Pontibacter liquoris: one gene and its partner. The protein of the gene in region 1 binds, or shares a complex with, the protein of each later gene. Links are inferred from orthologs where the notes say so. Each region holds a gene or a part of one and is shown on either strand. Other genes may lie near its edges. The genes, in order: tsaD and tsaE.

Region 1 (3,218 bases):
TACCTTGCCCTTGAACTCACCGGAATTTACAAGCAGATTTTCATCATACCCCTTTAATTGGGGAGCAAAAGTGGCGATGTCTTTGGAGTATACTTTGGAGTCGTGCAGGTTTGCCGTCAGGGTCACACTGTCCATAAACGCAGTAAAGTTACCGAACCGGTTATAGTCGAAACGGACAAAATGCTGCAGATTGCTTTTGTTCAGTTGCAGGTCCAGGGCATCCCATTCCCAAAAAGTGGACGCGTACGTCATTCGGGTATCCAGTTTATGCAGGCGCGTGTTAGAGCGGGTCTCCACGGTGCGCAGGTCGGTTACCGTTACTTTGAGCGTATCTTCCAGCACAAACTCATTAAACCGTCCAGAGATATGGTCGAAGTTCATGTGGAAGTAGTCCATGCCATACGCAGCACGGGGCTTATTGAAATCGTCAAAAGCAAAATGCCCGTCCTGCAGGATCACCTGGCCAATCGTGAATTGGAAAGGCTGCGAGGCCTTGGTGGTATCCTTTACCATCAGTTTACTCAGGGCGCGCAGGAAGGTGTTCAGGTTTAGCGAATCGGTGCCGGCATACTTTACTAGGTTGGCGCGGGGCTGTTGCAGCTCCAGCGTGGCTATACTTAGTTTGTTGGGGTGCAGGATGGTAAAGGCGCTGATATCGGCTTCGGCCCGGCCTACGTAGAAGAGTTCCTTGCTGCGGCGGTCCAGCACTTTTACTTTTTCCAACACCACCTTGCTGAAGAATTCAACGTCCACCCGCCCAATGGTTACCTGGTGCTGCAGCTTTTTGGAAAGGTAGGCTGCCGCCTCCTGCGAGACTTTGGTCTGCACCGCGGGGAGCCGAATTGCCACAAAAACGGTGGCAAACAGCAGTAAAAGCAATAGGAAGAGCCCCAAAACTATTTTTAGTAGCGCTTTTCCTATAACTTTGAAATAATTTACTGACTGTTCTTGTTCCAAAAGATGACCGAACCTATAATTTTAGCGATAGAATCTTCCTGCGACGAGACCTCTGCTGCCGTGATCCGCGGCGGAAAGGTATTGTCGAATATCATAGCCACCCAGGCCGTGCATGAACAGTATGGCGGCGTGGTACCAGAGCTGGCCTCCCGGGCGCATCAGCAAAATATCATACCGGTGGTTTCGGAGGCGTTGCGTAAGGCAAATGTAGCAAAAAAAGAGCTAAATGCCGTGGCTTTTACGCGCGGTCCTGGCCTGCTGGGTGCCCTGCTGGTAGGCTGCTCGTTTGCTAAGTCTTTTGCCCTGGGGCTTGACATTCCGCTTATCGAGGTAAACCACATGCAGGCGCATATTCTGGCCCATTTTATCGAGGAACCCAGGCCTGCTTTCCCGTTCCTTTGCTTGACCGTTAGCGGTGGCCATACCCAGATTGTGCTGGTAAAAGACCACCTCGCCATGGAGGTCATTGGCCAGACGACAGACGATGCTGTAGGAGAGGCCTTTGATAAAACAGCTAAAATGCTCGGACTCCCATACCCGGGCGGACCGATGCTGGATAAGATGGCCGCGCAGGGCAACCCCGATGCCTTCGAATTTCCAGTGGGCAATATGCCCGACTACAATTTCTCTTTCAGCGGTATCAAAACAGCCGTTTTATACTTCCTGCAAAGACAAACGAAAGAAAACCCGGCCTTTGTGCAGGAGAACCTCGCCGATATTTGCGCTAGTGTGCAGCAGACGCTTATCAAAACCCTGCTGAAGAAACTGGTGCAGGCCTCCCTGGATCTGAATGTCCGGGATGTGGCCATTGCAGGAGGAGTGTCGGCCAATTCAGGATTGCGAAAGGCGCTGCAGGCATATGCACCCAAGTATAACTGGCAGGTGTATATCCCGGCTTTTGAGTATTGCACTGACAATGCCGCTATGATTGCAATGGCCGCGCACTACCAGTATTTGAAAGGAGACTTTGCCTCGCAATATGTGAGCCCCGAACCGCGAATGAAAATTTGAGGGAGTTGGAAAGTTAGAGAGTTAGAGAGTTAGAAAGTATAGCTTGTAAGTATAAGGGGTTATTTTAACAAGCTTTTCTCTTCCGGATTTATGATCTGGCTTGCAGCGCAACATGCAAGCAAAGAACAACGATAAACGCACAATGCCAATAAAACCCGGCGACACCCGTACGTATGTTAAGCACGTAACTGCTGCAGACTTTGCCCGGTTCGAAGATGGCCTGGTGCATGCTGTTTGTTCTACCTTTTCACTGGCGCAGGCAGCGGAGTATGCCGGTCGTTTGTTCGTGCTGGATATGAAAGCAAAAGATGAAGAAGGGGTAGGTACCAGATTGTCTGTCAGGCATAAGGCGCCGGCCTTTGAAGGCGAAAGTATAACCATTGTAGCCACTCTGCAGAAGTATAACGGGCATGAGGTGCTCTGCAGCTTTACCGCCACTGTAGGCGACCGTCTGGTGGCTGAAGGGGAAACGGGGCAGAAGATTTTGAAAAAAGAAAAACTAGCCAAAGTGTTGGCTCCAAAGCAAGTATAAATGGCGAAAGCGAAAGACCGAATACAGAAGTTTGTAAACATCGTAAACCGCAAGGCTTCCTTCGAATACCAGTTCCTGGACAAGTATACAGCTGGTGTCCTGTTAAAAGGCACGGAAATAAAGTCCATCCGGGAGGGAAAGGTGAACATGCAGGACGGCTATTGTTTGTTTCAGAATGGCGAGCTGTGGCTGCACAACCTGCATATTGCCACTTACACCGAAGGAACGCACTACAACCACGAGCCCCTGCGCACCCGCAAGCTGCTGCTCAACAAGAATGAACTCCGCAAACTGGAGAATAAATCCGAAGAGCAGGGGGTAACCATCATCCCAACCCGCGTTTTTATAAACGACCGGGGTTTTGCCAAAATAGAGATCGCCCTTGCCCGCGGCAAAAAGCTCTACGACAAACGCCAGGACATCAAGGAAAAGGACGTGAAACGCGAGATGGACCGAAGCGGGTATTAAGTATAATATTGAATGAGTGATGGAGTGAATGAGTTAATAATTTTAAAAATTAATCCCTTGTTTACTTACCTTTTTAGCCAACATCAGATATTCACTCATTCAAAAATTAATCATTCAAAATTCTAAATAGTGGAATACGGAATATCGTTACTGAGCCTGGTGCCCATGCGCGCCGAAACTTCAGATCGGGCTGAGATTGTGACCCAGATGCTTTTCGGGGAGTGCTACCAGGTGGTAAGCCGTCAGGATA
Region 2 (3,322 bases), 1.0 Mb from region 1 along the record:
GTTAGACAAAAGCTTCTCTTGCAAGAGTATAAAGTATAAAATCCGCCGAGGCGGGTTTTATACTTTATATGGATAGTTTTACCTGTGTCTTAGATCCTGCGTCTAATATTTATGGTCCAACGACTTGCATCTAGTTTCTAACTGCGATCATCAGGCCCAATTCTTTGTAGCGCATGCCAAACCGTTTGGCGATATGCGAGTTGGTGAGACTGCCTTTGTAGATATACACGCCGGCACGGTAATGTTCGTTCGTAAACAGTACCTCGTTGATGCCGCCATACTTTGAGATCTCTGTAAAGATGGGCGTAAAAATATTACTCAGGGCCTGGGTGGCCGTTCGGGGCACCCGCGACGGGATGTTAGGCACACAGTAATGGATGATATCATACTTGCGGTAAATGGGGCGGCTGTGCGAGGTAACCTCCGAAGTTTCAAAACAACCTCCCTGGTCGATACACACATCGATGATAATGGAGCCGGGGTTCATCTGCGCAATAATCGATTCCTCTACCATGCACGGAATGCGGTCTTCCACGGCTACCAAAGCGCCGATCACCACATCGGCCTGTTTAATTTCGTTGTTGAGCACTGTTTTATCCAGCGTAGAGGTAAAGAGCTGGGTGCCGATGTTGTGCTTCAGCCGGCGCAGCTTATAAATATGGTTGTCGAAAACCTTTACCTCGGCTCCTAAGCCCAGGGCAGCACGGGCCGCATACTCGGCTACAGTGCCGGCACCAAGTATAACGACTTTGGAAGGAGGCACACCCGTAATGCCACCCAGTATAACCCCTTTGCCATCGTTGCTGCTGCTCAGGTATTCGGCGGCTATCAGCATTACGGTGCTGCCGGCAATTTCGCTCATGGCGCGCACCACCGGCTTTGCCTCTGACTTATCGCGGATCAGTTCAAAGGAGAGAGCGTTTATTTTTTTAGCCAGCAGTGCATTGATATAATCCGAGGTCAGGTTCCCAAACTGCAGCGCCGAGATCAGTGTCTGGCCCGGGTGCAGGTAATTGATCTCATCGTAGGTAGGAGGGGCGATCTTCAGGATGATGTCGGCCTCGTATACTTCTTCCACCGAATACACAATGCGGGCACCGGCCTCGGCATATTCATGATCGGAGTACTTGGATAAACTGCCAGCGCCTGCCTCAATCCGGATGCGGTGCCCATGGTCGGTTAGTTGCTTCACAGCGTCGGGGGTCAGGCCAATGCGGTTTTCCTGAAACGAGGATTCTTTCGGGATGCCGATAAACAGGTTGCGGCGGCGTTCTTCCACCGCCAGCATCGACTCCTTGGGGTAAAGGGCCTGGCTGGTAGCTACTATCTTGGCTAAACTTGCGGCGAGTTTTTCCGTCATGCTATACGTGGGTTATGGTCATGGTGCGCCCCTCGCCTTCCGCTTCGGGCTGCAGCTGCACAAGCAAATAGTGCTCAGGCAATAAATTGGGTATAAGCGAGGGCCACTCTACCAGGCACAGCCTGCCTGAGTCAAAATACTCCAGCGCGCCAATCCCGAGGGCTTCGCGCTCATCCCTTATCCTATAAAAATCAAAATGGTAAATTAGTTTCCCCTGCCTCCCTTCATACTCGTTAACGAGCGCAAAAGTAGGGCTGCTCACGTTCTCGGCTACGCCCAGCTGGCGGCAAAGTTCCTTAATCAGGGTGGTTTTGCCTGCGCCCATCGGGCCTTCGAACAAAATAATGGGCTCCCGGTCGGCAGCCTCTAAAAGCACAGAAGCCGCCGCCGGCAGATCAGCCAACGACGACATCTTTATACTTGCTTTTTGTACTCCCTGGTTAAGCATTCTTAGGCGAAAGCGTTATAAACGGTATGATCATTTCCTCCAACGACACGCCTCCGTGCTGGAAGGTATCTTTGTAGTAGTTGACGTAATAGTTATAGTTATTCGGGTAAGCGAAGAAGTAGTCTTCGATCGCAAATACAAACGTAGTGGAAACGTTAGCTTTTGGCAAGAAAAATCGCTCCGGCTTTTTCACTGTAAACACGTCTTTATCGGTATAGCCCAGGTTTTTGCCGTGCTTGTAACGCAGGTTGGTGTTAGTGTTGCGGTCGCCGATGATCTTAAAGGGCCTTTTTACCCGGATCGTGCCGTGGTCGGTGGTGATGATGAGGCGGCCTTTCTTTTCGGCAATCATCTTCAGCGTATCGAAAAGGGGCGAGTGCAGAAACCAGGATTTGGTGATGGAGCGGTAAGCCGACTCGTCGGGCGCCAGCTCGCGTACCATGTTGCTGTCGGTGCGGGCGTGCGAGAGCATATCCACGAAGTTATACACGATCACGTTGAGCTTGTTGCCATCCAGGTTACTGAACTTGCTGAGTAGGTCGCGGCCGGCAGCCACGTTCGTAATTTTGTGGTAACTGTGCTTGCCCGTAATGCGGTTCTGCTGTAGCTGTATCTCCAGAAATTCGGCCTCGTGCAGGTTCTTGCCTTCCTCATCCTCGTCGGCCACCCACAGGTTGGGGTACTTTTTAACGATCTCGGTCGGCAGCATGCCCGAAAAAATGGCATTACGCGCATAAGCCGTGGTAGTAGGAAGGATGGAGTAGAACATCTCTTCCTGGTCCACGGTAAAGTAATCCAGGATCAGCGGTTCGAGTACTTTCCACTGGTCGTAGCGCAGGTTATCGATCAAAAGGAAGTATACGGGCTGCTCCGACTGCTTCATCATCGGGAACACGCGCTGCTTAAACAGCTCATGCGACATGAGCGGAGCATCTTCATCTTCCTTGTTTATCCAGTCCTCGTAATTCTCCATGATAAACTTGGCGAAGTTGGCGTTGGCCTCATCCTTCTGCATGTTTATCACGTCGGCCATACTTTTGTTTTCCGTCTCGTCGATCTCCAACTCCCAGTACACCAGCTTTTTGTAAATATCAGCCCATTCCAGCGGGCTCAGGCGCTCGCCAAAAGCCATGCCCAGTTGCCGGAAGTCGCGCTGGTAGCTCATATTGGTCTTTTCAGACACCAGGCGTTTGTTTTCCAATACCTTTTTTACCGATAGCAGGATCTGGTTAGGGTTAAGCGGCTTAATAAGGTAATCGGTGATCTTGGAGCCGATCGCCTCCTCCATGATATGCTCTTCCTCGCTTTTGGTGATCATGATCACGGGCACGGCTGGCCGGATGGATTTCAGCTCATTCAGTGTTTCCAGGCCGCTGATACCCGGCATGTTCTCATCCAGGAAAACGATATCGAACGTCTGGTCCTGGAACTTCTCAATGGCATCGGCGCCGCTGTTTACCGGCGTAATGTCGTAGCCCCTGTCTTCCAGGAAAAGAATGTGTGGCTTAAGGAGG

What was found.
Region 2: the proteins of tsaD (region 1) and tsaE are in contact, whole or in part, in a crystal structure (PDB 6N9A), measured with the Thermotoga maritima proteins. The link is inferred for Pontibacter liquoris from one-to-one orthologs. Residues at the interface, in WP_004082750.1 of Thermotoga maritima: Cys10, Asp11, Arg49, His50, Leu82, Gly84, Gly135, Gly136, Glu154, Thr155, Leu156, Asp157, Asp158, Ser159, Glu162, Asp165, Lys166, Arg169, Leu170, Tyr175, Lys213, Thr214, Leu217, Tyr218, Gln221, Arg222, Asn324; in WP_004082108.1 of Thermotoga maritima: Leu37, Gly38, Lys46, Lys57, Val59, Lys60, Ser61, Thr63, Phe64, Thr65, Leu66, Met67, Val69, Pro71, Tyr82, Arg83, Leu84, Asp86, Asp88, Phe89, Asp93, Ile128, Asp130, Glu131, Arg134.

Annotation. Positions count from the first base shown.
Region 1 is NZ_JALEBG010000001.1:1,703,635-1,706,852, forward strand. What follows is about bases 70-2,964. They hold tsaD (tRNA (adenosine(37)-N6)-threonylcarbamoyltransferase complex transferase subunit TsaD), read left to right. Parts: upstream 70-960; coding sequence 961-1,968; downstream 1,969-2,964. Other genes in these bases: LWL52_RS20645 (translocation/assembly module TamB domain-containing protein), read right to left, coding at 70-957; LWL52_RS06995 (thioesterase family protein), read left to right, coding at 2,111-2,500; smpB (SsrA-binding protein SmpB), read left to right, coding at 2,501-2,964. In the rest of the region: more of LWL52_RS20645, read right to left, coding at 1-69; more of smpB, read left to right, coding at 2,965-2,968; LWL52_RS07005 (C40 family peptidase), read left to right, coding at 3,098-3,218.
Region 2 is NZ_JALEBG010000001.1:682,597-685,918, reverse strand. What follows is about bases 86-3,084. They hold tsaE (tRNA (adenosine(37)-N6)-threonylcarbamoyltransferase complex ATPase subunit type 1 TsaE), read right to left. Parts: upstream 1,809-3,084; coding sequence 1,362-1,808; downstream 86-1,361. Other genes in these bases: porX (T9SS response regulator signal transducer PorX), read right to left, coding at 1,801-3,084; LWL52_RS02815 (alanine dehydrogenase), read right to left, coding at 131-1,360. In the rest of the region: more of porX, read right to left, coding at 3,085-3,322. UniProt on the Escherichia coli protein: Required for the formation of a threonylcarbamoyl group on adenosine at position 37 (t(6)A37) in tRNAs that read codons beginning with adenine.